DNA from 3 places in the Serratia sp. UGAL515B_01 genome. Region 1 is predicted to be linked to each of the others. Evidence: predicted binding sites of a transcription regulator. Region 1 holds the regulator's gene; each other region holds the start of a gene.
What was found. The regulator PurR, encoded in region 1, represses purine synthesis genes. The targets are predictions, from matches to a motif close to CANGCAAACGTTTGCNTG.
Positions count from the first base shown of each region.

Region 2: a site for PurR is predicted at 8,450-8,467, ahead of pyrC (dihydroorotase). Genes of this name have one in related genera too.
Region 3: a site for PurR is predicted at 3,433-3,450, ahead of carA (glutamine-hydrolyzing carbamoyl-phosphate synthase small subunit). Genes of this name have one in related genera too.

Region 1 is NZ_CP109901.1:1,959,877-1,969,850, forward strand. Features, by position in the region: gene OK023_RS09010 (alkene reductase) at 1-314, shown strand, start outside; gene gloA (lactoylglutathione lyase) at 476-883, shown strand; gene rnt (ribonuclease T) at 987-1,634, shown strand; gene OK023_RS09025 (Grx4 family monothiol glutaredoxin) at 1,753-2,097, opposite strand; gene OK023_RS09030 (C40 family peptidase) at 2,636-3,451, shown strand; gene sodB (superoxide dismutase [Fe]) at 3,793-4,374, shown strand; partial or broken gene OK023_RS09040 (IS200/IS605 family transposase) at 4,853-4,927, opposite strand; gene OK023_RS19200 (YnhF family membrane protein) at 5,124-5,249, opposite strand; gene purR (HTH-type transcriptional repressor PurR) at 5,539-6,564, shown strand; gene punR (DNA-binding transcriptional activator PunR) at 6,726-7,670, opposite strand; gene punC (purine nucleoside transporter PunC) at 7,791-8,981, shown strand; gene cfa (cyclopropane fatty acyl phospholipid synthase) at 9,303-9,974, shown strand, end outside.
Region 2 is NZ_CP109901.1:1,461,672-1,471,645, reverse strand. Features, by position in the region: gene OK023_RS06780 (beta-ketoacyl-ACP synthase III) at 1-936, opposite strand, end outside; gene plsX (phosphate acyltransferase PlsX) at 943-1,977, opposite strand; gene rpmF (50S ribosomal protein L32) at 1,990-2,157, opposite strand; gene yceD (23S rRNA accumulation protein YceD) at 2,174-2,695, opposite strand; gene OK023_RS06760 (nucleoside triphosphate pyrophosphatase) at 2,836-3,423, shown strand; gene rluC (23S rRNA pseudouridine(955/2504/2580) synthase RluC) at 3,416-4,375, opposite strand; gene rne (ribonuclease E) at 5,053-8,319, shown strand; gene pyrC (dihydroorotase) at 8,546-9,595, shown strand; gene dinI (DNA damage-inducible protein I) at 9,663-9,902, shown strand.
Region 3 is NZ_CP109901.1:551,954-561,927, forward strand. Features, by position in the region: gene ileS (isoleucine--tRNA ligase) at 1-78, shown strand, start outside; gene lspA (signal peptidase II) at 92-598, shown strand; gene fkpB (FKBP-type peptidyl-prolyl cis-trans isomerase) at 600-1,070, shown strand; gene ispH (4-hydroxy-3-methylbut-2-enyl diphosphate reductase) at 1,051-2,004, shown strand; gene dapB (4-hydroxy-tetrahydrodipicolinate reductase) at 2,383-3,204, shown strand; gene carA (glutamine-hydrolyzing carbamoyl-phosphate synthase small subunit) at 3,674-4,822, shown strand; gene carB (carbamoyl-phosphate synthase large subunit) at 4,847-8,071, shown strand; gene kefF (glutathione-regulated potassium-efflux system oxidoreductase KefF) at 8,575-9,135, shown strand; gene kefC (glutathione-regulated potassium-efflux system protein KefC) at 9,128-9,974, shown strand, end outside.

The DNA of each region.
Region 1 (9,974 bases):
ATAAGCGCGGCATCGCGTTTTTGCATATTTCTGAACCTGATTGGGCTGGAGGCAAACCTTACTCTACAGCATTCCGCGATGCCGTTCGCGCGCACTTTAATGGTGTGATTATCGGTGCTGGGGCCTATACCGCAGAGAAAGCAGAGGATTTGATCCAAAAAGGCTTTATCGACGCAGTTGCCTTTGGTCGAACCTACATTGCCAATCCGGATTTAGTAGAGCGAATTAAGCAGAATGCACCGTTGAATGAGCCAAATCCAGAGACGTTCTATGGCGGCGATGCCAAAGGCTACACCGACTATCCAACTCTTTGAGGCATTTCACTCGTCAATCAAGCCGGGCTGAAATCCGGTTTGATAATACCGTAGTACCGCCAGATTATCAGTTGCGTTGAATTGCCTTATGCTGCAAGACTATACTGTTATCTGCAACAACTTATCGCCGTTAACCGCGGCCAGTCCAATCAGAGGGAATTATGCGCCTGCTCCATACCATGCTCCGTGTCGGTGACCTACAACGCTCCATCGACTTTTATACCAAAGTGTTAGGCATGCGTTTGCTTCGTACCAGTGAAAACACCGAGTACAAATACTCACTGGCATTCGTCGGTTATAGTGATGAAAGTGAAGGTTCAGTGATCGAGCTTACCTACAACTGGGGCGTAGACAGCTACGAGATGGGTTCAGCATTTGGCCATTTGGCTTTGGGTGTTGATAATGTTGCTACAACCTGCGACAACATTCGCAAAGTTGGCGGTAAAATAACCCGTGAGGCAGGCCCGGTTAAAGGTGGCACTACCGTGATTGCTTTTATTGAAGATCCTGATGGTTACAAAATTGAGTTGATCGAAAATAAACATGCTGGGCAAGGCCTCGGTAACTGAGACTCCTAAGGGGCGCGTCTAGCGCCCTTCTTTATTATCTCCGCTGCACTAAAGCAATAAATTTGTCATAATAAACACTATGTTCGATTAAGATAAGAAACTGATGGCCGAGAAAAGTGATCTTAACGCCCTGAGTGGCCGCTTTCGTGGGTTTTATCCCGTTGTTATTGATGTAGAAACCGCAGGTTTTAATGCCAAAACGGACGCGCTATTGGAGATTGCCGCAATAACGCTGAAAATGGATGAGAATGGCTGGTTGCTTCAAGACGAAACCCTGCATTTCCATGTTGAGCCCTTTGAAGGTGCGATACTACAACCGGAAGCGTTGGCCTTTAATGGCATAGACCCACATAACCCACTGCGTGGAGCAGTTAGTGAATATGATGCATTACATGCAATTTTCAAGGCTGTGCGCAAAGGTATTAAAGATAAAGATTGCAACCGGGCAATAATCGTAGCGCACAATGCCAATTTTGATCACGGTTTTCTAATGGCGGCTGCAGAACGTGCGGGACTCAAGCGCAATCCATTCCACCCTTTCGCTACTTTTGACACTGCGGCACTGAGCGGATTAGTTTTAGGACAAACCGTATTGGCAAAAGCCTGTATCGCCGCGGGATTCCCTTTTGACAGCAGCCAAGCCCATTCCGCTCTTTATGATACGGAACAAACAGCTCTACTGTTTTGCGAGTTAGTAAACCGCTGGAAACGTCTTGGTGGATGGCCGTTAGCTGGCAGCCTAATAGACTGATCACGGCTATTTACATGTGTATTTCGTATCTTAAGTGTGAAATATGCTGAGTGAAAATTGTGCGGCACCGTTATCAATACCGCACAATTTTATTCAGGGAACCTTTCTTCATTAAGGATCAAGGCTGTTGATCTTCCTGATTTTTATATTTTTCAGCCGTCTCTTTAATCAACTGTTGTAGTTCACCACGCTGATACATTTCAATGATAATATCGCACCCACCAACCAATTCGCCATCTACCCATAGTTGAGGGAAAGTAGGCCAATTGGCGTATTTTGGTAACTCAGCGCGAATATCCGGGTTTTGTAAAATATCAACATAGGCGAAACGTTCACCACAAGCTGAAAGTGTTTGAACCGCCTGTGCGGAGAAACCGCAATTTGGTAACTTAGGTGAGCCTTTCATATACAGCAGGATCGGGTTGGTTGAAATCTGCTGCTGGATTTTTTCAATCGTTTTCATTCATTGCTTCCTCAAAACCACATCATGGCTAAAACATGCATCATATTGACTTATTGTAGCTGTAGGTAGAGGGCAAGAAAACACCATCTTTTGAAGGGGTATCTTTTTGTTACAGATACGTTGCGAAAAACACATCTATACCCAAAATAATTCGAGTTGCTTGTAGGCAACAAGATCGCGAGTCGCCAAGAGCATAGCCCACTATGCGACTGGTGCGAACGGACATAGCCAACACCCAAGCAACTTGAAGTATGACGAGTATAACCGGCTAAAAGATAGACTCGGAATAACATTGTTAACTCTAACATATCACTATTATATTCTGACCTTTACAAGACAATTAATAATAAAAAGAATGCCCCTATTAGTGATATCCAACTCATCATTTGATTGATTTTATAATAAAATTTAATCTCATTAACGTTTTCTCACAATATGGATTAATATTTACAAGTTAAGTTCTGTTTTATATGGCGAATTTAAGGAATACTGTCTTTCATTCAATATATGTTTCGGGGTCAAGGTTGGTAACATCAACATGCGGTTAATTATCACGCTTTTTGTACTCTTTTTCGCACAGCTATTCTTTAACCTGGCACATGCTGCGCCAAAAGCACATGTTTCTGCTGAGCAGCCTAGAAGCCATGTCAATGATACCAAGCCAAATGAACGCAAAAGAAAGAAAGTGGATAAAAGCAGCAAGAAGGTGAAGATGATACCCCCGCATAAAACGGCAAAAACAAAAAAGCTGGCAGTGAAAGCAAACAAGAAAACCAACAGCGTAAAATCAAAAACCAAAACGAGCCAAACTAGCAAAGTTAAACCCAACCCGCCGAAAAAAGAGCATAAAAAAGCTTATGGACGCCATCGTACAAGGGGATTTACCACCAAGAAAATGGCAGTACATGATAAAACGTTGAAACTAACTCCAGCACACAAAAAGCGTTTTCAACATGCCAAGCAAACTGCGTTGACAAAGCTGATGCACCAAATGGGCAAGCCTTATCGTTGGGGCGGTACTTCTCCTACCACTGGGTTCGATTGTAGTGGCCTGATTTATTACGCCTACAAAGACGTGGTTAAAATCAAAATACCTCGTACCGCTAACGAAATGTACCATCTGCGAGATGCAGCACCGGTCAAACGAAGTGAGCTAGAAAAGGGTGACTTGGTCTTTTTTCGTATCAACAACCGCGGCACTGCCGATCATGTTGGTGTTTATCTCGGGGACGGTAAATTTATCCAGTCTCCCCGAACTGGCGAAGAAATACGCATCAGTCAATTGGATAATAACTATTGGCAAAACCATTACATAGGTGCTCGCCGCGTAGTCACACCTACAACCATTCGTTGACATTTATACCCAAAATAATTCGAGTTGCATGTAGGTGGCAAGTCTGAGAGTCGCCAAGAGCATAGCTCACTCTATGACGGGTGTGAACGGACGCAGCCAACACCCATGCAACTTGAAGAATGAAGAGTATATACGACTGAGTTTAAGGCTCAGCCAGGATGTCTCCCCTTGCCCACACTTTAGACAATTAACTGATTTGCACGCTTTGGACCTTTTTTTCAGGTAGGAAGTTGTTAAGATTGATAACCACAGAATAACTATAACAACTCAGTTTCCTCCCTCAGCTAATGGGCTGGCGGTATCGGAAGAGAAGAAAAGTGCTGTATAAAAAGGAGAAAGCAATGTCGTTTGAATTACCTGCATTACCGTATGAGAAAAATGCCCTTGAACCGCATATTTCTGCAGAAACGCTGGAATACCATTATGGTAAGCACCATAACACCTACGTGGTTAACTTGAATAATCTGGTGAAAGGCAGCGAGTTTGAAGGCAAGTCTCTAGTCGATATCATCAAGACCTCTAGCGGTGGCGTGTTTAATAACGCTGCGCAAGTATGGAATCACACATTCTACTGGCACTGTCTGTCGCCTCAGGGGGGCAATGAACCAACTGGCGTTTTAGCTGAGGCGATCAATAAATCCTTCGGTTCTTTCGCTGCTTTCAAAGAACAATTCACCGATGCAGCAGTGAAAAACTTTGGAGCAGGATGGACTTGGCTGGTGAAAAAACCTAATGGATCACTTGCGATCGTTAATACCTCAAACGCAGCGACCCCACTCACCAGTGAAGACAAACCTCTGTTAACCGTTGATGTTTGGGAACATGCTTATTATATCGACTACCGCAATGCGCGCCCAAAATACCTGGAAAACTTTTGGGCATTGGTTAACTGGTCATTCGCGGAACAAAATCTGACCCAATAGCAGATAGATGAACAAGTAAGCTCCCCCCGGCAAAGCCGGGGGTTTTTCATATGTGCCTATTAGCCTCTCTTGCCAGCCGCGCCCTAACAGACGCACTGTGATCTGACATTTGCATTTATGGATTACTTACAGCCCGTAACGCTTCTTGATGTAACCGTGGCGCTTCACTGACTCTCACCAGTATCGGACGCGATGTTGAGCCGTATTGTTCATTCAAAACAGCAAAACAATACTCAGATCCAAAACGAATTTTTGGATACACTTGCCTAAGCCATTAATGCCAAGACTAAAGTGACTATCGTAACCGACGCCGATTTTCAAAATACCTGGTTTAGCCATATTAACTCGTTAGGCTGGGATTTTATCGGTAGAGTGAGAGAACAGATCTTGCTACGGCTCGATATAACAAGTGATATCTGGTTGAAAAAATTGGAATTAATGGCCATATGCCACCTATCACCCTGCGTTTCTCTCCCTAGAAAACCTGCCTTCGGTGTTTAGGTGCAAAAACCATGTGATATTTACAGTTCCATCGGTTATGCGCTAAGCCCATTTTCGTCCCCCATTGGACCCCTTTTGATTTCTTGTTTAACTTTTGCAATTGCCAAACCGCAAGGTGTTTTAACAAATTGAAAGGGGGTCTTTATAATCGGCTTAAGGCTGAAAGCTTTACGACCCCCAGCCTAGCTCTGGGGGTTTTCTATAGAAAATAGCAAAGGTGCAACATATTGCACTTTTTATAATTTAAATCAGTTAGATACAGCAATGAGACCAAAGATGATAATCACTGCCAACGCACATACCGTAGTAAACAATGACATTTTCAAATTCGTATCCATAACGTAATTCCCTTGCAGATTTGTGCTCTCAAGCATAAAAGCCACACAATTAATACGTCAACTCATTTTCCTACAGTTCGTGATTAAAATCTTGTTATCATTTGCCGTCTTATAATACCGATTAGCTCTTCCACTTTTCATAAATATGCGACAAAATCCGCAGTTCACAACTGCGTACCCCAAGATGCCCCCTCCTGCTATAGGATCTTACGGCTTCAGCACTAAAAATCCCGTTTTTGCTTATCAGGGGATAAAATTTACGCAGGCAAACGATTAACATCATACTTACATGCTGTAACATGTGAGTTCAGGAGTCATTCTTTATATGGCAACGATTAAAGATGTGGCCAAGCGCGCTGGCGTTTCCACCACCACCGTTTCGCACGTCATTAATAAAACGCGTTTCGTCGCCGAAGAGACAAAAGCGGCCGTTTGGGCAGCCATTAAACAACTACACTATTCGCCCAGCGCCGTTGCCCGCAGCCTGAAAGTTAACCACACTAAATCGATCGGTCTGCTTGCAACATCAAGCGAAGCACCCTACTTTGCTGAGGTGATCGAAGCTGTTGAAAACAGTTGCTATAGTAAAGGTTATACTTTGATCTTGTGTAACTCACATAATAACCTCGATAAACAACAGGCCTACCTTGCAATGTTGGCGCAAAAGCGCGTCGACGGTCTGCTGGTTATGTGCTCAGAGTACCCAGAAAAGTTGCTGGGTATGTTGGAGGATTACCGAAATATTCCCATGGTGGTTATGGACTGGGGAGCTGCTCGTGGTGATTTTACCGATACAATTATCGATAATGCCTTTGAGGGTGGCTATCTGGCTGGTCGTTATCTTATCGAACGTGGTCATCGCGATATTGGTGCCATTCCCGGCCAGTTATCGCGCAATACCGGTGGTGGCCGTCATCACGGTTTCCTTAAAGCGCTGCAGGAAGCCAATATTGAGATCCGCGAAGAATGGATCGTTCAGGGTGATTTTGAACCTGAGTCCGGTTATAAGGCCATGTACAAAATATTGTCGCAAAAGCATCGCCCCACAGCCATATTTTGCGGTGGAGACATTATGGCTATGGGTGCAATTTGTGCTGCAGACGAATTGGGGCTTCGTGTACCGCAAGACATCTCAGTGATCGGTTACGACAACGTCCGAAATGCACGCTATTTTACCCCAGCATTAACCACTATCCACCAGCCTAAAGAACGTCTGGGAGAAATGGCTTTCACGATGTTGCTGGATCGTATTATCAGTAAACGTGAAGAATCTCAGGTCATTGAAGTCCATCCAAAACTGATAGAACGCCGTTCGGTGGCTGATGGGCCTTTCATCGATTATCGCCGCTAGCATGTCCCCCTTGATTAGACACAAACCAAAACGTGAGCTGCACAGTTTTATGAGCCCAACACGTACTATGATGGCCACAGCGCGGGAGGCAAGGACTCGACCACGCGGCACGCTTCCCTCTGTGGCTTGATGAGGGCTGCGACGCCCCACAGACATATAGCCTAATAATTGTTATCGGAGGCTTTCGAGACACCGGATACGCCTTCGTTCAACCACTCCTGATTAAGCGTTTCACTGTCTCCCAGATAATCTAATAACCAGGTCATTACTGGTGACTGCGCATTTTGCTGCCATGTCAGGCAACAGGCGCTAGGGGGGAATGCTTCTTGCAGTTGCAGAACAACCAGTTCACCACTTTGTACCCATGGCAGTACACAATGCGCGGGTGCCATTCCCACACATAATCCATTACGCAGACAATCCACAGCAGAAGCCCAGTCCGGCACGGTAAGGCGTCGTTGGTTATCCAGCGCCCAAGTTACACGTTTCGGCAAATTTCGTGACGTATCCTCGAGCAATAGTGAGGGATAAGGCCGCAGCTGATCGTTACTCAGTGTGCCCTTTAGCCCCGCTAAGGGATGGGTTGCATTTGCCACACACAACCAATTCACAAAGCCCATATCGCGAAAAGCAAAACCCCCACCAACCGGCACTGCTCGTGTTGCACCGATAGCCATCTCTGCGCGCCCATCAGCCAGTGCATCCCATACGCCATTAAACACCTCGTGTTGCACAATCAATTCAACATCCGAAAAATGACGATAAAAATCAGTGATTAACTGACGACTACGCTGTGGTTTTACAATAAGGTCGACCGCAATTCTTAACTGCCCGCGCCAACCGTTGGCAACTTGCTGGCACTGACGCCGGGTATCAAGCATTTTTTTGACAACCTTCCGGGCCTCTTTGATAAACAGGGCACCAGCAGGGGTCAATACAACATCACGATGACGGCGTTCAAAAAGGGACACAGCCAGCCATTGCTCCAACTGACGCACCGTATAACTTATTGCAGAAGGAACTCGATGAAGCTCTTGTGCAGCCGCACTGAAGCTACCCGTTCGCGCAACAGCATCTACGACATCAAGCGAGTATTCTGACCACATGATTTGCCTTCAAATTTTTTAACAACACCTTGCAAATATTACCGTTTCACAAGCAAAGATCCAGCCGAGTACACTTGCGGACGCTAAAACCTGCGACAATAAAAATTTAACGAGAAAAGCATGCGAAACTTTGGATTTATGTTTTACCTTGCAGGACTGAGTATGTTGGGGTACTTAGCAACCGATATGTATCTACCAGCCTTCGGCGCTATGCAGCAGGATTTGCAAATTTCCGCAGGCGCAATCAGCGCCAGCTTGAGTATTTTCCTTGCTGGTTTTGCTTTTGCCCAACTGCTTTGGGGCCCGCTATCCGATTATCTAGGCCGCAAACCGGTACTCTTGCTCGGCCTGACACTCTTTGCGTTTGGCTGTTTGGGCATGCTATGGGTGCAAAACGGAACACAACTGTGGTCTTTACGTTTTCTACAGGCAATTGGCGTATGTTCAGCCGCGGTGACCTGGCAAGCCATCGTAGTAGATCGTTATCGTGAAGGTAAGGCAAACCGTGTTTTTGCTTCCATTATGCCACTGGTCGCCCTTTCTCCCGCATTAGCCCCCTTGTTGGGTGCCTGGCTGCTCAATCACATGGGATGGCGGGCTATCTTTGCCGTACTGCTTGGCATAACGGCATTACTGCTCATTCCCACTCTATTGCTAAAAGATACCAGAATTGTGCCTTCAGCGGACAAAAAGGCCGGGGTGAGCTTTTTGCAGATTTTGAGATCCCCGATGTTCAGTGGCAACGTTATGGTCTTTGCCGCCTGCTCTGCCGGTTTTTTTGCCTGGCTGACCGGGTCACCCTTTATTCTCGGCAACATGGGATATAGCCCAAATGATATTGGTTTAAGCTATGTCCCACAGACTTTGGCTTTTTTGTTAGGGGGTTACAGTTGTCGGAGTGCATTAAGCCATATTTCTGGCAAAACACTGCTGCCTTGGCTGTTGTTAGCTTATGCCATCAGCATGGTCGCTCTCTATCTGGTCGCTACCCTGAGCAAACCAACACTGACAGCTTTGCTGATCCCTTTTTGCTTCATGGCATTAGTTAATGGTGCTAGCTACCCGATTCTGGTAGCAAATGCCTTAATGCCATTCCCGGAAAGCAGTGGTAAAGCAGCTGCCTTACAGAATACGCTGCAACTGGGAGGGTGTTTTATTGCCAGCATGTTAGTATCAGCCTTCATCACCCAGCCACTATTGGCTACAGTAAGCGTGATGGTTGGTACCGTATTTTTTGCAGCTTTTGGGTATATTATGCAACTCAGAGAGAGCTCGAATAAAAAACAGCCTACCAAGCAGAAATTATTATAAATAATAAGTTAACGGGAATGCTGGCAGGGTGCAATTTGCTATTGAGTCTGTGTCTCGGCAAGCCTATACTCGAAAGAGCTTCTAAAAATAACATTTCTCATAAACTTTTATCACAAGTAATTATTGTTTACACGAACGGAATCATACTCTTTTAAGGAATTATTTACCTACGCTGATGCGTAGAGAACCTCTTAAATTTCCTCTGGTTAAAGTCGAACATCAGACGCTACGGCAAGTTGCCGTAGGTATATGTATGCGCTTGTAAAAGTCCTCTGAGCATTTTTACGAGTTCATAAGTCAGAAGAAGGTGATGGAGAAACTATGAGTTCATCGTGTATAGAAGATCTGAGCATTCAAGACAACCAGTGGTATCGTATCGCGCATGAAATGCTCAACATGGCCGATATTGAAATCAATGGTTCACGTCCTTTCGATATTCAGATTTACAATCCAAATTTTTTCAAACGTGTATTACAACAAGGCTCGTTAGGGCTTGGCGAAAGTTATATGGATGGCTGGTGGGAGTGTGAACGACTGGATATCTTCTTTCAGCGAATTCTCAGTGCTGGGCTTGAAAAGAAACTTCCTAATCATCTGAAAGACATACTGCGCATTGCTGTAGCTCGTCTGACCAATCTACAGTCCAAGAAACGCGCTTGGATTGTTGGTAAAGAACATTATGATCTCGGAAACGATCTTTTTACCTTACTGCTTGACCGTTATATGCAGTATTCCTGTGGCTATTGGAAAACGGCCACTACTCTGGAAGAAGCGCAGGAAGCCAAGTTGCGGATGATCTGCGAAAAGCTGGGTCTTCGTCCAGGTATGAGAGTATTGGATATCGGCTGCGGCTGGGGAGGTCTATCCGCCTTTGCTGCAAGAAACTACGGTGTCTCCATGGTGGGTGTAACCATATCCGCAGAACAACAGAAACTGGCGCAAGCACGTTGCGAAGGATTGGACGTGGAGATCCTGCTACAAGATTACCGCGAT
Region 2 (9,974 bases), 500 kb from region 1:
CGAGCCCCAAGTAAAGCCACCGCCAAACGCTTCAAGCAACACTAAGTCGCCGCGCTGGATACGCCCATCACGGACAGCTTCATCAAGCGCTGAAGGTACAGAGGCAGCAGAGGTATTGCCGTGACGGTCAAGGGTCACCACAACTTTATCCATACCCATGCCCAGTTTTTTTGCTGTTGCGCTGATGATACGCAAATTTGCCTGATGTGGAACCAACCAATCCAGCTCACTGCGATCCAAGCCATTGGCCTTCATTGTTTCATCGACGATATGTGCCAGTTCAGTCACTGCTACTTTAAAAACCTCGTTACCCGCCATGGTGACATAAGCAGGTTGTTCTGGATCTTGCCGATCGGCATTTGGCAGCGCCAGTAGATTTCCATAACGACCATCCGCATGCAAATGCGTTGAGACAATGCCCGGTTCTTCAGACGCGCCTAACACCACAGCCCCTGCACCATCACCAAACAGAATAATCGTACTGCGATCATTTGGATCGAGTGTGCGGGAAAGTACATCTGAACCAATCACCAGCGCATGTTTTACCGCGCCATTTTTTACATATTGATCCGCGACACTCAAAGCATAGGTAAAGCCAGCACAAGCCGCAGCAATATCAAAAGCAGCGCAATCCTGAATACCTAGCATCTGCTGTACCTGGCAGGCAGAGCTTGGGAATGCATGGCTTGAGGTCGTGGTCGCAACAACGATTAAATCGATGTCTTCTTTAGCAATGCCTGCCATCTCCATTGCAAGGGAGGCTGCTCGAAAACTCATGGTAGCCACAGTTTCATCCGCAGCGGCGATACGGCGCTCGCGAATACCCGTGCGGGTGACAATCCACTCGTCAGAGGTATCAACCATTTTTTCCAAGTCAGCGTTGGTACGCACTTGTACGGGTAAATAACTCCCCGTACCGAGAATCTTTGTATACATGTACGATCAGTCACTCTTGGGTAATACAGCTTCAAGGCGCGCGGCAATCCGGTCAGGAACTTGCCGCTGCACCGCCTGCACAGCCTGCTCGATAGCGACTGCAAACGCATTTTGGTTCGCAGCGCCGTGGCTTTTGATTACGGTGCCACGCAATCCTAACAGACATGCGCCATTATACTGGTCGGGGTTCAGGTGACTAAAACGCTTCGCAACCCGCCTCTGCAGCCATCGGCCCAATAATTTCAACCACCATGTCTGCTTTCCTCCTTCAGCGGTAGACTTTAAGAGTGACAAGAACATTCTTATCACGCCTTCCATCGTCTTCAGGGTCACATTGCCCACAAAACCGTCGCAGACCATAACATCCGTTTTACCAGTGAGCAGATCGTTTCCTTCCAGATATCCAATATAGTTTATTGCTGGTGTATCTTTTAGCACGAGCGCTGCTTCGCGGATATTATCTAAACCTTTGGTTTCTTCTTCTCCAATATTGAGTAGCGCGACACGGGGTTGCGCAATACCCAATACCTCCTCAGCCATCACCGCCCCCATTACGGCAAATTGCACCAACATAGCGCTATCGCATTCCACATTTGCCCCCAGATCCAGCACCACGGTTTTACTGCGACATTGGTTAGGGATTACCGTCATCAGTGCTGGCCGCTGTATGCCATCAAGTGGCTTGATCAGCAGTTTGGCCAATCCCATCAACGCACCTGTATTGCCCGCACTGACACAGGCTTGAGCTTCACCAGTTTTAATCAATTCCAGCGCAATGCGCATAGAACTACCGCGGCTGGCACGGATCGCTTGTGAAGGTTTAGCATCGCCTGCAATAACCATTTCGGCAGGTACAACTTGCAAACGTGTCAACAGCTGTGAGTCGGCTTTTACTAATAAAGGAGAGATAGCGTCGGGATCACCGACCAATAGGAGGTGGAGCTGTAAATTAGAAGCCAGTGCCTGCAATGAAGCAGGCACCGTGACGCAGGGACCGAAGTCCCCGCCCATTGCATCTAACGCTAGGGTTAGACGAGTCAAAGTATCGCTAACTTAGCCGATAACTTTGCGACCGCGGTAAAAACCGTCGGCAGTGATGTGGTGACGACGATGAGTTTCACCAGAAGTCGCATCTACTGACAATGTGGTAGTGGTCAGCGCGTCGTGTGAACGGCGCATGCCACGCTTGGAACGGGTTGGTTTATTTTGTTGTACGGCCATGGACCTTACTCCTAGATTACTTACGCTTTAAACTTGCTAGTACGGCAAATGGATTAGGTTTTTCAGCCTCTGCAGGCAGTTTACCAAATACCATGTCCGCTTCGGACACTTCACAGTGTTCAGATTCATGTACCGGAACGACAGGCAATGAAAGAATAATTTCGTCTTCAATCATTGCCAACAGATCGACTTCGCCAAACTCGTCAACTTCAATCGGTTCGTACACTTCCGGCAATGCCTCAGCCTGCTCATCATTGACGACCGGGCTAAAACAATATGTTGTGTGGACCTGATGCGCAAACGGAACACCACAGCGTTGGCACATCAACGTTACCGAGACGTCCGCATGCCCTGTTATCACCGCGAGGCGTTGGTTATCAATATTGAATGACAATTCAGCCTCAACATCACTATCCACACTGACTACGGATTCGGCAACACGTGTAACCTGCTCTGGCGCATAGATACCGACATAATCTAAGCGTTTCTGAGCGGTTCGGACCGCATCAATGGTCAAGGGTAATTTTACCTTTTGCATAGGGCGCGCATATTAACTTTGTAACGACGTAGAGTCAAAGAAAAAGGCCGTAAACGGCACCTTTCACCAATATTCGCTTCCACAGCGGCGGACAGTTTAAGATGACATGAATATTTACGCTATGGTTTGTAGAAAAAATTATGCAGAGAATCTTACTTGCCTCAACATCAATCTACCGTCAGCAATTATTAGAAAAGCTAAACCTGCCTTTTATTTGCGCTGCCCCGCAGATCGATGAAACACCACTTCCTGGCGAAACTGCAGAAGAACTGGTTCTTCGCCTTGCGGTCGCCAAAGCTCGGGCGTTATCTGCCGCCTATCCAGGCTATCTGATCATTGGGTCCGATCAGGTGTGTGTTATAGATAATGAAATCACTGGCAAACCTCATACCAAAGAGAATGCCTGCAAACAATTGAGCAAAGCCAGCGGCCAAAAGGTCACCTTTTATACCGGTCTGGCTCTCTATAACAGTCACAGTTTGCATCTGCAGACAGTGTGTGAACCTTTTCATGTCCATTTTCGCCAATTGACGAATACCGAAATAGACTCTTACATTCGCCAGGAACAGCCCTTAAACTGTGCGGGCAGCTTTATGAGTGAAGGACTGGGAATTGCACTTTTTGAGAAACTTGAAGGGCGGGACCCAAACACATTAATTGGGCTACCACTGATCGCGCTACTTGAAATGTTGCGGGCGGAAGGAATCAACCCGCTGAAAGTTATTTGACGGTCTGTTTACGTAATACCTTCAGACAATGACGCAACTCTTCATCCATCGGTGCTTCAACTCGCATTGTTTCACCGGTGGACGGATGTTCAAAACGCAGTGCAGCAGCATGCAAAAACAGGCGTTTTAGTCCAGTCCCCATTAATTGGCGATCAAATTCCTGGTCGCCATAGCGATCGTCGAAAGCAATAGGGTGTCCGGCATGTAAGGCATGTACGCGGATTTGGTGAGTACGCCCAGTGATCGGGCTAGCTTTCACCAACGTAGCATGTTCAAAACGCTCCTCTACCTTGAAGCGGGTTTCCGAAGGTTTACCTTCGCTGCTGACTCGCACAATCCGCTCCCCGCTCTGCAGAATATTCTTCAATAACGGAGCTTGTACCACTTTGCAATGAGACTGCCACTGCCCACGGACTAACGCCAGATAATCCTTCTGCATACCCTTGAGTCGTAATTGCTCATGCAGCGAGCGCAATGCCGAACGCTTCTTGGCTATCATCAGGACACCAGAAGTATCTCGATCCAGACGATGCACCAATTCTAGGAAACGAGCCTCCGGACGCAACGCACGTAACCCTTCGATCACACCGAAACTCAGTCCACTTCCACCGTGAACAGCCGTGCCAGACGGTTTATTCAGCAACAATAGATGGTCATCTTCAAAAAGAATGCAATCGGCCAAAGCGGCTACTTTACCCAATTTGGCGGAAACCTGAACCTCTTCCCGTTCGGCTACCCGTACCGGGGGGATACGCACCACATCACCCACGGCCAGTTTGTATTCTGCCTTGATGCGGCCTTTATTCACCCGTACCTCCCCCTTGCGCACGATGCGGTAAATCATACTCTTGGGCACGCCTTTCAAACGGGCAAGCAAAAAATTATCGATTCTCTGACCGGCTTCATCGTCAGAAATTGTGACTGATTGTACTGCGGGATTGTTCGTTTTCATGGTGCGGGATCCTAAAGAGAGCGAGTAAATAGCGCCACTTCTTTTTATGTGCTTAACTATCTACCTGACTTTAACAGAAATCACAGCCTGCAATCAGGCAGCAAGCCGATTCTAACGTTTGTCATTTCTTCTTGCTATCCTTAGTGTATCAAGCCGTGGACCGCCAACAGGGGCAAATTTCCTGAGCCTTGCATTTTCTAAGTTACGGGAAGTGTATGCACCGATGGCAGCACTGCTGTTTGAAAAGTAACGAATAGAAAGTTAAGGAAAAGTCACCTTGCTATAACGGTATCAGCAATGGAATAATGAAGTAGCTTTCCGTGCTGTTCCCGTTAAAACAGGGATAATTACGGAATTATACAGTTTGTCTGGTGGCACAAAAACGCAGCAATGGCGTAAGACGTAATGTGAAATCAAACAATTAGCGGGCTGCGGGTTGCAGCTTGGCCGGCAAATGGAATCAGCTCTGCCAACATAAATCAGAGGCTATTCCCCAAGTCAAAAGCGCTGTTTTCATAAAGAAATACAGGCTTACCGAGATAATGCGCCCCTATGCAGGCGACAACCGTGAGGTTGACGACTTTGCGAGAAGACACGGGGTTTTCGGTTTTAACCAGGCCATGAGGTTATTTTGCCCGCAGCTTTGTCGATAATGTAAAAATAACGAGTAAGTTAAGATGAAAAGAATGTTGATTAACGCAACTCAGCAGGAAGAGTTGCGTGTTGCCCTTGTAGATGGACAGCGGCTGTACGATCTGGATATTGAAAGCCCTGGCCATGAGCAGAAAAAAGCGAATATTTACAAAGGCAAAATCACCCGTATTGAACCAAGTCTTGAAGCAGCGTTCGTAGATTATGGCGCAGAAAGGCATGGTTTCCTCCCTCTGAAAGAAATCGCTCGCGAATACTTCCCAAGCAATTACTCTTCCCATGGCCGCCCAAACATCAAAGATGTGCTGCGCGAAGGTCAGGAAGTGATTGTGCAAGTTGATAAAGAAGAACGTGGTAATAAAGGCGCAGCCTTGACCACTTTTATCAGTTTGGCTGGTAGCTATCTGGTACTGATGCCAAACAACCCACGTGCCGGTGGTATTTCACGCCGTATCGAGGGTGATGATCGCACCGAGCTGAAAGAAGCCCTTTCTTCCCTGCAGTTACCCGATGGTATGGGGCTGATTGTTCGCACTGCTGGCGTAGGCAAGTCCGCAGATGCCTTACAGTGGGATCTTTCATTTCGTCTCAAACACTGGGAAGCAATAAAAAAAGCCGCTGAAGGCCGCCAGGCGCCATTCCTGATCCATCAGGAAAGTAACGTTATAGTACGTGCTTTTCGCGACTATTTGCGCCCAGACATCGGTGAAATCCTGATCGATAATCCTAAAGTCCTCGAACTGGCCAAAGAGCATATCTCTGCACTAGGTCGCCCGGATTTCAGTAGTAAAATCAAACCTTACAGTGGTGAAATTCCTCTCTTCAGCCATTATCAAATTGAATCGCAAATAGAGTCTGCATTCCAGCGTGAAGTACGTTTACCTTCGGGTGGTTCGATTGTTATTGATTCTACGGAGGCCTTAACCGCGATTGATATCAACTCAGCGCGAGCAACACGCGGTGGTGATATCGAGGAAACAGCATTCAATACCAACCTGGAAGCCGCTGATGAGATTGCGCGCCAATTGCGTCTGCGTGACCTGGGTGGGTTGATTGTCATTGACTTTATTGATATGACCCCCGTTCGCCATCAACGCGAAGTGGAAAACCGTCTGCGTGACGCAGTGCGTCAAGATCGTGCACGTATTCAGATTGGTCGTATCTCTCGTTTTGGCCTGCTGGAAATGTCTCGTCAACGTCTCAGCCCTTCATTAGGTGAGTCGAGTCATCACGTCTGCCCACGCTGTAGCGGTACAGGTACCATCCGTGATAACGAATCTCTGGCACTATCTATCCTTCGGTTGATCGAAGAAGAAGCACTGAAAGAAAATACCAAGGAAGTTCATGCTATCGTACCCGTTCAGGTTGCCTCTTACCTGCTTAACGAGAAGCGTGAATCTGTCAGTGCAATCGAAAGACGTCAAGCCGGTGTAAAAGCGATAATCGTGCCGAACGATCAAATGCAAACACCACATTATTCGGTATTGCGCGTACGCAAGGGTGAGGAAACCCCAACCTTAAGCTACTTGCTGCCGAAGTTGCATGAGGAAGAAATGGCGCAACCTCTGGAGGATGCACAAATGGAGCGCAAGCGTCCAGAGCAGCCTGCGTTGGCCTCTTTCTCACTAGGTGCAGGTGAAGATGCCCCACCATCTACTGAAGAGCCTGTTATTAGGCAATCGACCATCGCGGCAAAATCGAACGAAACGACGGCTTCCGTTGCCTCGAAACCAGGCTTGTTTAACCGTTTATTTGGTGGCCTTAAATCCCTTTTTGCAAGCGATGAGACTCCTGTAGTCGAAGAAGCCGAACCACTCCAAACAGTGAAAGCTGAAGCGAGCGATAATCGCCGCCAGGATCGTCGTGGGCAACGTCGCCAGGGCGCGGGTCGCAAAGGCGAACGTAAAGATCGCAGCGAATCGAGTGACAACCGCGAACCACGTGAAAATAGGGAATCCCGTGAGACACGCGAAAGTCGTGATGACCAGCGCCGCAATAATAGGCGTAATAATGCTCAACAGAATGCATCTATTGCCAGCAATGATGTGCAAACTGATGAAACGGCAAAAGTACAGCACGAAGAACAGCAAGTGCGCCGTGAACAACGTGCAGACCGTCAACGCCGTCGTCAGGAAGAAAAACGCCAGACGACGCAACATGAAGTTAAAGCGTTGGACAACGTTGATAACACTATTGCCAGCAACGACGAAGATCAGGATGATCGCCATCAACAGCCAACACAACGTCGCCAGCGTCGCCCACTGACGCAGAAAGTCCGCGTGCTGTCGGAAGTCGAAGAACTACAGCGTGCTGCTGAAGAACTGTTAGCGCCTAAAGCAGCAGCGGTATCTGTCGCTAAAGTGATAACAAGCCAGATCCCTGCGCTTGAAGAGAGTGTAAAACTGCTGCCACAGACTATCGCTGTGCAGTCCACTGAAGAGATCCACTCCGATAACCGTAATAACGGTGAAAACGGTATGCCTCGTCGCTCTCGCCGTTCTCCTCGTCATCTTCGAGTCAGTGGTCAACGTCGTCGTCGCTATCGCGATGAACGTTATCCAAACCATTCGCCGATGCCGCTTGCTGGTGCTTTTGCATCCCCAGAGATGGCTTCCGGAAAAGTTTGGATACATTACCCTGTAACTCATGTGTCACACGAAGTTCAACAGCCTGAACTTCCAGCCCACATTACAGAAATCTCCGCAGGGGATTTGGTTGCGGCCAACGCAGCTATCCCCCAAGTGACTGAAACTGTAACTGCGCAACAGCGGGTTACAGAAGTGAGTAACGTTCAGGCTGCATTTGTGCAGGTTGCTCCAATTGCTGAAGCTGCACCGGTTGTTTTGGAGGAAGTCTCTGTAGAAACTGCCGAAGTAGCTCAGCCGCAGGAAGCCCCTTCGGAGCTCGTTACCTATGAACCGGCTAACGAGATTGTTGAAATTACGTCTTGCGTACCTGTTATTGAAACCTTTGCAGCTGAACCTTCGGTGCTTGAACTAGCAGTGGACGAAGTAGCTGAAGTGGCTCCAGTGCAACAAACTGTTGTTGCCCCACTGGTGGAAACACCAGTGGTATCTCCACCAGCTCAAAGCATCCCACAAGTGTTGTATAAGCATATTGCAACCGCCCCAATGACTAAGGCACCGGCTCCGACTTACGAGCCAGAGGCAACCAAAGCCAGTGACTGGCAGCGTCCTTCCTTTAACTTTGATGGGAAAGGTGCTGCAGGTGCGCATGCGGCAGCTAATCAAGCCGCAGCACCTGCGACAAAACCTCAACAGGTTAGTGAATAATCTATCCTGTTAAGATGCAAACGATGCAAACCCAAAACCCGCCGCCAGGCGGGTTTTTTTATTGCCACTAACGGGTGATGGCGGCATCCCACCAGCAATTGATTTCACCTCGCCACCAACAAACAGATGCAACGCAAACGCTTTCCGCTTATGCTTACACCCCGGCGTGAATAACCTACAATTATTCGCTTTTATTCAGATATTTCGACCGCCGGAGTTCCGCCCCATGACTGCACAAACCAACGTCCTGAAAATCCGCCGTCCTGACGATTGGCATATCCATCTACGTGATGACGATATGCTAAAAACGGTTTTACCCTATACCAGCAAGGTATTTGGCCGGGCGATTGTGATGCCGAATCTGGCCACGCCGATCGCCACTGTTGCTGCAGCGCGCAGCTATCGCGATCGCATCTTGGCTGCTATCCCTGCTGACCATAGCTTCACCCCGCTGATGACCTGCTATTTGACTGACTCACTGTCAACAAAAGAGCTTGTCGAAGGTTTTGAACAAGGGGTCTTTACCGCAGCCAAGCTATATCCCGCGAATGCGACAACTAACTCAAGCCATGGTGTCAATGACATTACGGGAATTTACCCTTTATTCGAGCAGATGCAAAAAATCGGTATGCCGCTGTTGATCCATGGTGAAGTTACCGATGCGACTGTAGATATTTTTGACCGGGAAGCGCGATTTATTGATCAGGTCATGGAACCTATACGCCGCCTATTTCCTGAATTGAAAATCGTTTTTGAACATATCACTACAAAAGAAGCGGCTCAGTATGTTCAGGAAGGCAACCGTTTCCTAGGCGCAACTATCACGCCACAGCATCTAATGTTCAACCGTAACCATATGCTGGTTGGCGGGATCCGTCCGCACCTGTTCTGCCTACCTATTTTGAAGCGAAATATCCACCAAGAAGCTCTGCGTAAAGCTGTCACCAGCGGTTCCGATAAGTTTTTCCTCGGTACTGATTCGGCACCACACTCCAAACACCGTAAAGAGACAAGCTGTGGCTGTGCTGGGGTATTTAACGCGCCAAATGCAATGTCCGCTTACGCTACAGTATTTGAGCAATTAAACGCACTGGAACAGTTGGAAGCCTTCAGTTCCCTGAATGGACCTCGTTTTTACGGTTTACCCGTCAACAAAGATTACATTACGCTGGAACGCGTCACCGTTTCTCAACCAAATGAGATCGCCTTAGGTTCTGAAGCTGTCGTTCCGTTTTTGGCAGGTGAAGATATTGGCTGGTCTGTCACCAATTGTTGATTTTTGCTCTTGCCTTTGTCGAAGGGCAACTGTATAAATAAACAGTTATGTGAATCTGGGGGCAATTATGCGTGTTGAAGTTACTATAGATAAAACCAAACCACTGCCGCCGGGGGCGATTGAGGCCCTGACTGGTGAATTCAGTAAACGGGTAAATCGCAAGTTTCCTGACACCACCGTGCAAATTCGGTATGCCGGTTCCAACAGCCTATCGGTACTTGGCGGGGCTAAAACCGATAAGGATCTGATCGAGGAAATACTCCAAGAAACATGGGAAAGCGCCGACGATTGGTTCACTACAGAGTAATATTACCCTTTTATTCTTGCCGGGGGGGCGCTCTCCGGCTTTTTTCATATCAATATGTTGTAATTAACCTTG
Region 3 (9,974 bases), 1.4 Mb from region 1:
GTGGCAGAGCACGCAGAGCTCTGCGGTCGCTGCGTAACTAACGTAGCCGGTGACGGCGAAAAACGTAACTTTGCTTGAGAACAAACGCCTGATGAGTAGACCGATAAGTTCGACCGGCTTACGCTGGCTATGGTTAGTTGTTGTCGTGTTGGTAATGGATCTGGCTAGCAAACAGTGGGTCCTGAATAACTTCGTGCTGGGTCAGACCCAGCCGTTGTTTCCATCATTCAATCTGTACTATGCACGTAACTACGGAGCAGCGTTCAGTTTTCTTGCTGACCACGATGGTTGGCAGCGTTGGTTCTTTGCCGGTATTGCCATTGCCATCGTGGTGGTACTGTTGGTGATGATGTATCGCAGTAGTGCCCAGCAGAAGCTGAATAATATTGCCTATGCCTTTATTATTGGCGGGGCGCTCGGTAACCTGTTTGATCGTGTATGGCATGGTTTTGTGGTCGACTTCATCGACTTTTATATCGGAAACTGGCATTACCCAACTTTCAATCTGGCTGACAGCTTTATCTGCATTGGTGCTGTGATGATCGTACTGGAAGGGTTCTTGCCAAGGAAGAAAAGTGTCAATAGCGAAGGTAAGTAACATGACGGCTCAGGTTAACAGTAATAGCGCAGTGCTGGCACATTTTACGCTGAAACTGGCTGATGGAACGACCGCCGAATCAACCCATTCTAATGGTAAACCAGCGCTGTTTCGTTTAGGTGATGGTAGCCTGTCAGCGGCGTTGGAGCAGCAACTGCTTGGCCTGCGGGTCGGAGAGAAATGTACCTTTACCCTTCAGCCTGAAGCGGCGTTTGGCAGCGAGAATCCCGATTTGATCCAGTTCTTTTCGCGTCGCGATTTTACCGAGACGGGCGTGCCGGATGTTGGCACCATTATGTTGTTTACGGCAATGGATGGCAGCGAAATGCCTGGTATGGTGCGTGAAGTGGCAGAGGATTCTATCACTGTTGATTTCAACCATCCTCTGGCGGGGCGCACGGTAACATTTGATATCGAAGTGTTGGAGATCGACCCTCGGCAGGAGGTCAAGCATGCAGATATTATTGGCTAACCCACGTGGTTTTTGCGCGGGGGTTGATCGTGCGATCAGCATCGTGGAACGGGCGTTAGAGATTTACGGTGCACCGATTTACGTTCGCCACGAAGTGGTACACAACCGCTATGTGGTAGATAGCCTGCGAGAGCGTGGCGCGGTGTTCATTGAAGAGATCGCGGAAGTGCCAGACGGCTCGATACTGATCTTCTCCGCACATGGCGTTTCACAAGCGGTTCGTGCAGAAGCCAAAGCGCGTGATCTCACTATGCTGTTTGATGCGACCTGTCCGCTGGTAACTAAAGTGCATATGGAAGTGGCGCGTGCCAGCCGTAAGGGAACTGAAGCTATCCTGATTGGTCACGCCGGGCATCCGGAAGTTGAAGGGACCATGGGCCAGTATAGCAACCCTAAAGGTGGGATGTACCTAGTAGAGTCACCAGAGGATGTCTGGAAGTTACAGGTAAAGAATGAGAGCAACCTGTGCTTTATGACGCAGACTACGCTGTCGGTGGATGATACCTCTGATGTGATCGACGCGTTGCGTAAGCGCTTCCCGAGTATTATCGGGCCGCGTAAAGACGATATCTGTTATGCCACGACCAACCGTCAGGAAGCGGTCCGCAGCTTGGCAGGTGATGCTGATGTGGTTCTGGTTGTTGGCTCTAAAAACTCCTCTAACTCTAATCGTTTGGCAGAACTGGCACAGCGTGTAGGTAAACCTGCCTACCTGATAGATTCTGCGGCAGATATTCAGGAAGTCTGGTTGAAAGACGCCATCAATATCGGCGTCACCGCCGGAGCCTCTGCACCAGACGTGCTAGTTCAGGACGTGATCAACTGCTTGAAGGCGTTAGGTTGCCAAGACGTTCATGAAATTAGCGGGCGTGAAGAGAACATCGTGTTTGAAGTCCCAAAAGAGTTGAGGATGGACATCAAGCAGATCGACTGAGGTCGGCGTGGTGATAAAACAGCGGGGAGCCAAGGCTCCCCGTTTTGCATTTACAGATATATCCCCGTCCCCCTTCAAGCTGAACGGGTGTTGGCTGCCTTTTCTTACCTTGGTCACTTGGTTTACCACGCTCCGAGAGCAGCGTGAAGTAACCAATTTTAGCGCATTCATTTGGTTGCATGGATAGTGCATGATTATGTAAAACGGTGCTGCCGTTTTTAGCGGGACATTGTTAATTAATTGACGGTGTTGCTGATGAAATGCCACAAATATCATAATTTTCTAATCCGCAATGAAATCCTCTGGTAGTGGTGAGGTGAGAAAGTTACTCTGCACCAATAGCCGAGGATTGGCTTTTGACCAACAAGAGAGATAAGCATGACTGATTCACAGATCCGCATTGCGATTGCGGGGGCCGGTGGCCGTATGGGGCGTCAATTAATCCAGGCAGTGCAACTGGCACCAGGCGTAGTGTTGGGAGCTGCACTGGAGCGCACTGGCTCAAGCTTGGTGGGTACTGATGCCGGTGAGTTTGCTGGTGTCGGTGTGGTTGGTGTAACCGTTAGCGACAACCTTGATAGCGTTGTCAATGATTTTGATATCCTGATCGATTTCACCCGTCCGGAAGGCACCTTAGCTCATCTGGCATGCTGTATGGCTCATAAAAAAGGTATGGTGATTGGTACTACCGGTTTTGATGATGCGGGTAAAGCGGCGATCCAGATTGCTGCACAACAGATTAGTATCGTATTTGCCGCCAACTTCAGTGTTGGTGTGAACGTGGTGCTCAAGCTGTTGGAAAAAGCGGCTAAGGTCATGGGGGATTACACCGATATCGAAATTGTGGAGGCCCATCACCGTCATAAGGTCGATGCACCTTCTGGTACTGCTCTCGCTATGGGGGAGGCGATTGCCGATGCGTTAGGCCGCGATTTAAAAGAATGCGCTGTTTACCAACGCGTGGGTCATACCGGCGAGCGTGATCCAAAAAGCATAGGTTTTGCCACAATCCGCGCTGGGGATATTGTGGGTGAACATACCGCTATGTTTGCAGATATTGGTGAACGCGTGGAGATTACCCATAAAGCATCAAGCCGTATGACTTTTGCCAATGGTGCAGTACGTGCAGCATCCTGGGTTTCAAAGCGTCATAATGGACTATTTGATATGCGAGATGTGCTTGATTTAGACCGGTTGTAGTGAATTAAACTCCGCTTTTATATGGTGAAATTGATTGTAACATTATGATAAAAGGGTGATAAATTTATTGCCCTTTTTTAAATGATTTAAAATAAGTGTTACGATTTAATATTTATATATTGTTGATTTTTTTTGTTGTTATCTTTTGTTTTAAGCCGTTTTAATGGGTGTTTTTGTTTTAAGTCGGTCAGTTTTAGATTTTTTATGTTATTTTTTTGTTATTGTTGCCGGGCAACCGTTTACTAAACCAGGTTTCTATATGTTTTTATAGGGATGAGGTAACTTTTTGTTTGAGGTTGGTAAAATTGAGATGAAAAAGGGTACTTTTTATGGACAAAAATCGATCCCATTATTAGAATGCGCCCAATTTGCCAAAAATTAGCCTTGAGGGTGATTTTTGCATTGATTTAGATCGTGATATCTGAATTAATATGCAAATATATTGATTTATTATTCCTTGGAGGGTGTTTTGAATAAGTCAGCGCTATTGGTTCTGGAAGACGGAACCCAATTCCACGGTCGGGCCATTGGGGCACAAGGTACGGCAGTGGGGGAAGTGGTCTTCAATACGTCGATGACCGGCTATCAAGAAATCCTCACTGATCCTTCCTACTCCCGCCAAATCGTTACTCTTACTTATCCTCATATCGGCAATGTCGGCACCAATGCTTCCGACGAAGAATCCTCCTCTGTCCATGCTCAAGGCCTAGTCATTCGCGACCTTCCTCTGATTGCCAGTAACTACCGTAGCGAAGAAGGGTTATCGGAATACCTCAAGCGCAATAATATTGTGGCGATTGCCGATATAGACACCCGAAAATTGACGCGTCTTTTGCGTGAGAAAGGTGCACAAAATGGCTGCATCATTGTAGGTGACGTTACTGATGCTGAACTGGCGCTGCAGAAAGCCAAAGCATTCCCGGGCCTGAAAGGCATGGATCTGGCCAAGGAAGTTACCACTAAAGAAGCCTACACCTGGCAACAGGGGAGCTGGACAATGGAAGGCGATCTACCGCAGGCAAAAACGGCAGATGAACTGCCTTACCATGTCATCGCTTATGATTTCGGCGCGAAACGTAATATTTTGCGGATGTTGGTGGATCGCGGTTGCCGCCTGACCGTGGTGCCAGCACAAACGCCTGCTGAAGAGGTATTGAAAATGGCACCAGACGGCATCTTCCTCTCCAATGGTCCTGGCGATCCTGAGCCATGTGAGTATGCGATTAACGCCATCAAGAAGTTTCTGGAAAGCGACATCCCGGTATTCGGTATCTGTCTTGGCCACCAACTGCTGGCACTGGCCAGTGGTGCGAAAACCATAAAAATGAGGCTCGGCCACCACGGCGGTAACCACCCGGTCAAAGATTTGGATAACAATACCGTGATGATCACCGCGCAAAACCATGGTTTTGCCGTGGATGAAAATAACCTGCCAGCTCATCTGCGGGTGACGCACAAATCCCTGTTTGACCACACGGTTCAGGGCATCCACCGCACCGATAAAGCGGCGTTCAGCTTCCAGGGGCATCCAGAAGCCAGCCCCGGCCCGCATGACGCTGCACCGCTGTTCGATCACTTTATCGAACTGATTGAGACTTACCGTACCAACGCTAAATAATCAGCATCAGGAGCCATTTTAGCCATGCCAAAACGTACAGATATAAAAAGCATCCTGATCCTCGGTGCTGGCCCGATCGTCATCGGCCAGGCGTGTGAGTTCGATTACTCTGGTGCCCAGGCGTGTAAAGCGCTGCGTGAAGAGGGGTATCGCGTTATTTTGGTCAACTCTAATCCAGCAACTATCATGACTGACCCTGAAATGGCCGATGCGACCTATATCGAGCCTATTCACTGGGAAGTAGTACGTAAAATCATTGAAAAAGAACGCCCGGATGCGGTGTTGCCGACCATGGGCGGGCAAACGGCCCTGAACTGTGCGCTGGAGTTGGAACGTCAGGGAGTCCTGGCCGAATTTGGCGTAACGATGATCGGCGCTACGGCAGATGCCATCGACAAAGCCGAAGATCGCCGCCGTTTTGATATCGCCATGAAGAAGATCGGCCTGGATACGGCGCGTTCAGGAATTGCCCATAACATGGAAGAGGCGTTGGCGGTAGCCGCTGATGTGGGCTTCCCGTGCATTATTCGACCTTCATTTACCATGGGGGGAACCGGTGGGGGGATCGCCTACAATCGTGAAGAATTTGAAGAGATCTGCGAGCGCGGTTTGGATCTATCGCCGACCAAAGAGCTGCTGATTGATGAATCGCTGATTGGTTGGAAAGAGTACGAAATGGAAGTGGTGCGTGATAAGAATGATAACTGCATCATTGTCTGCTCCATTGAAAATTTCGATGCTATGGGTATCCATACCGGTGATTCGATTACCGTTGCACCTGCGCAGACGTTGACCGATAAAGAATACCAAATTATGCGTAACGCCTCGATGGCGGTGCTGCGTGAGATTGGCGTTGAGACTGGTGGCTCCAACGTACAGTTCTCGGTGAATCCGAAAACCGGTCGTTTGATCGTGATCGAAATGAACCCACGCGTATCCCGTTCATCGGCACTGGCATCGAAAGCGACCGGTTTTCCCATAGCCAAAATTGCCGCCAAGCTGGCTGTGGGTTACACCCTCGATGAATTGATGAATGATATTACCGGTGGCCGTACGCCTGCCTCGTTTGAACCTTCAATCGATTACGTTGTGACCAAAATTCCGCGTTTTAACTTCGAGAAATTTGTCGGTGCTAATGACCGGCTGACTACGCAGATGAAATCCGTGGGTGAAGTGATGGCGATTGGTCGTACCCAGCAGGAGTCTTTGCAGAAAGCGCTGCGTGGTTTGGAGGTTGGTGCTACCGGTTTTGATCCGAAAGTCAGCCTGGACGATCCGGAGGCACTAACCAAGATCCGTCGTGAACTGAAAGATGCCGGTTCAGATCGTATCTGGTATATCGCCGATGCTTTCCGTGCCGGTATGTCTGTTGACGGTGTATTCAATCTGACTAACGTTGACCGCTGGTTCCTGGTACAGATCGAAGAGTTGGTGCGCCTGGAAGAGCAGGTTGCTGAAAAAGGTATCAACGGCCTGAATGAAGCTTTCTTGCGAATGTTAAAACGCAAAGGTTTTGCTGATGCGCGCTTGGCCAAGCTGGCGGGCGTTTCTGAAAACGAAATCCGCAAGTTGCGCCATAGCTTCAACCTGCACCCGGTATACAAGCGTGTAGATACTTGTGCAGCAGAGTTCGCTACCGATACCGCCTATATGTATTCCACTTATGAAGAGGAATGTGAATCCAACCCGACTAATGACCGCCCTAAAGTGATGGTGCTTGGCGGAGGGCCAAACCGTATCGGGCAAGGTATCGAATTCGATTACTGTTGTGTACATGCTTCTTTAGCCCTGCGCGAAGATGGCTACGAGACCATTATGGTCAACTGTAACCCGGAAACTGTTTCTACCGATTACGACACTTCAGATCGCCTGTACTTTGAACCAGTGACGCTGGAAGACGTGCTTGAAATTGTACGCATCGAGAAACCAAAAGGCGTGATCGTACAATACGGTGGGCAAACTCCACTGAAGTTGGCACGTGAGTTGGAAGCAGCAGGTGTGCCGATTATCGGGACTAGCCCGGATGCGATTGATCGTGCGGAAGACCGTGAGCGTTTCCAACAGGCGGTCAATCGTCTGGGATTAAAGCAACCAGCCAATGCCACTGTGGCAACCATCGAACAGGCGGTAGAAAAGGCAGCGGGTATCGGTTATCCGTTGGTGGTTCGCCCGTCATACGTACTGGGTGGCCGTGCGATGGAGATCGTTTATGACGAAATAGACCTGCGTCGCTATTTTCAGAATGCGGTCAGCGTGTCGAATGATGCTCCGGTACTGCTGGATCGCTTCCTGGATGATGCTGTGGAGGTGGATGTGGATGCTATCTGCGACGGCGAACGCGTGCTGATCGGTGGCATTATGGAACACATCGAACAGGCTGGCGTTCACTCTGGTGATTCCGCATGTTCACTGCCTGCTTACACCCTGAGCAAAGAGATCCAGGACGTGATGCGCCAGCAGGTTGAAAAACTGGCTTTTGAGCTGCAGGTCCGTGGTTTGATGAATGTGCAGTTTGCGGTGAAAAATAACGAAGTTTACCTGATTGAAGTGAACCCACGTGCAGCACGTACGGTGCCGTTTGTCTCCAAAGCTACCGGTGTGCCGCTGGCGAAAGTAGCAGCGCGAGTCATGGCAGGTAAATCGCTGGCTGAACAAGGCGTGACCGAAGAAATTATTCCACCGTACTATTCGGTGAAAGAAGTGGTACTGCCTTTCAATAAGTTTCCAGGTGTAGACCCTATTCTCGGGCCAGAAATGCGTTCGACCGGGGAAGTGATGGGCGTTGGCCGCACCTTTGCTGAAGCATTTTCCAAAGCGATGCTGGGCAGTAACTCAGGGATGAAAAAACAGGGGCGTGCGCTGCTGTCGGTGCGTGAAGGGGATAAGACTCGCGTCGTAGATTTGGCGGCCAGCCTGCTCAAGCAGGGCTTTGAACTGGATGCGACACACGGTACTGCCGTGGTGCTTGGCGAAGCAGGAATTAACCCTCGTTTGGTTAACAAAGTGCATGAAGGGCGTCCGCACATTCAGGATCGTATCAAGAATGGTGAGTATACCTATATCGTCAATACCACTGCAGGGCGTCAGGCGATAGAAGACTCCAAACTGATCCGCCGCAGTGCACTGCAATACAAAGTGCATTACGACACCACGCTTAACGGCGGTTTTGCCACCGCGATGGCGTTGAAAGCTGACCCTACCGAGCAGGTGAGTTCAGTACAGGAATTACACGCGCGCATTGGTAAATAAACCGATAACCCGCCTTGGCCTCGGCTGAGGCGGGTATTTGCATAAATCCGCCATAACGCCTTTTCCCTCCTTGCTTCTTCTCTAGCCTATTTTTATCCATGGAGTGCTGCGTTTAGTTTTTTTGTATTAGGCTGTGCCCCTCAATGGCACGCTAATGGCCCCAGCCCGAAGGGGCATTCCCCAGATGCCCGCTCTTTCTGTGTGTTGTCGGGCTTGAACAGAGGGCCACTCAGCCCTTAACCCTCCGCTTTGATAACGTGCTTGTTGGGTCTGCGACGGCACCACGGGCAATTGAGGGACAAAGCCTAGGGTCAAAACAAAGCCGTTAGCTCACTACGTCTATTTTCCCTGCTTTCATTGATAGGGAAATCATATTTTTTGTTGTCATTCATCGGTCAATTTGTCCATCACCGATAAAAATTTCGGCTATCAATCCTTTTCTAAAATGTCATCCTATGGCATCGGTCTATTTTTTAAAAATGACATCAAACGGTAAGAAGCTCATGATCCTGATTATTTACGCTCATCCCTATCCTCGGCATTCCCATGCCAACCAGCGACTATTACAGGCAGTAAAAGACATCCCAAATGTGGAGGTCCGCGTTCTGTACGAGCTATATCCAGATTTCAATATCGATATCAAAGCTGAACAGCGTGCACTTGAACGGGCGGATATGGTCGTGCTGCAACACCCGATGCAGTGGTATAGCTTGCCGCCGCTTCTGAAACTTTGGATCGATAAAGTATTGGAACACGGTTGGGCTTATGGCCACAAAGGGAAAGCGTTGGTCGGGAAAGACTTCTTATGGGCAGTGACCAGCGGTGGCGATGAACAGCATTTTGTTCTTGGGGATTACCCCAACTTTGCGGTACTTGGCCAGCCCCTGCAGGCCATGGCGATTTATTGTGGTATGAACTGGCAGCCGTATTTTGCGGTACATGGCACCTTTACCTGTAGTGATACAGTGTTGATAACGGCTGGTGAAGCTTATCGTCAGCGGTTAATGCAGTACCTTATGGAACACAGCGATCAAATAGCAGAACAAGGAACAGCACATGGATAATCACGGCATGATGATAGAGGGGCTGATCTATCTGGGCGCCGCTGGATTACTAGTACCCATCGCTGTACGGTTAGGTTTGGGCTCCGTGCTGGGATATTTGATTGCGGGCTGCATTATTGGTCCCTGGGGTTTGAAGCTGGTGTCTAATCCGGAGTCTATCCTGGCTTTTGCCGAGATTGGTGTTGTATTAATGCTGTTTATCATCGGGCTCGAACTGGATCCTAATAGACTGTGGACACTGCGGGTTCCTGTATTCGGTGGCGGTAGTATTCAGATGATAGGTTGTGGCCTGGTATTGAGCGCCTTTTGCTATTTTCTGGGGCTGGACTGGATGGTCGCCTTGCTGATTGGTCTGACGCTGGCACTCTCTTCCACCGCCATTGCTATGCAGGCGATGAGCGAACGAAACCTAATGCCCACGCCTATAGGCCGCAGTGCGTTTGCGGTACTGTTATTTCAGGATATTGCTGCGATACCGCTGGTTGCGATGATACCGCTATTGACAAGTAGCGGTGCTGCAACGACGCTGGGCGCGTTTGCACTATCTGCAACCAAGGTGGTTGGGGCTTTAGCGGTAGTGGTGGCGTTGGGGCGCTATGTCACCCGGCCTTTGCTGCATTTTGTGGCACGATCAGGCATGCGCGAAGTATTCAGTGCTGTCGCGCTGTTTCTAGTGTTTGGCTTTGGTCTCTTGCTGGAAATGGCTGGTCTTTCGATGGCGATGGGGGCATTTCTTGCGGGAGTGCTGTTGGCCAGCTCTGAGTACCGCCATGCATTGGAAAGTGATATCCAGCCGTTTAAAGGCCTACTGCTCGGTCTGTTCTTTATTGGTGTTGGCA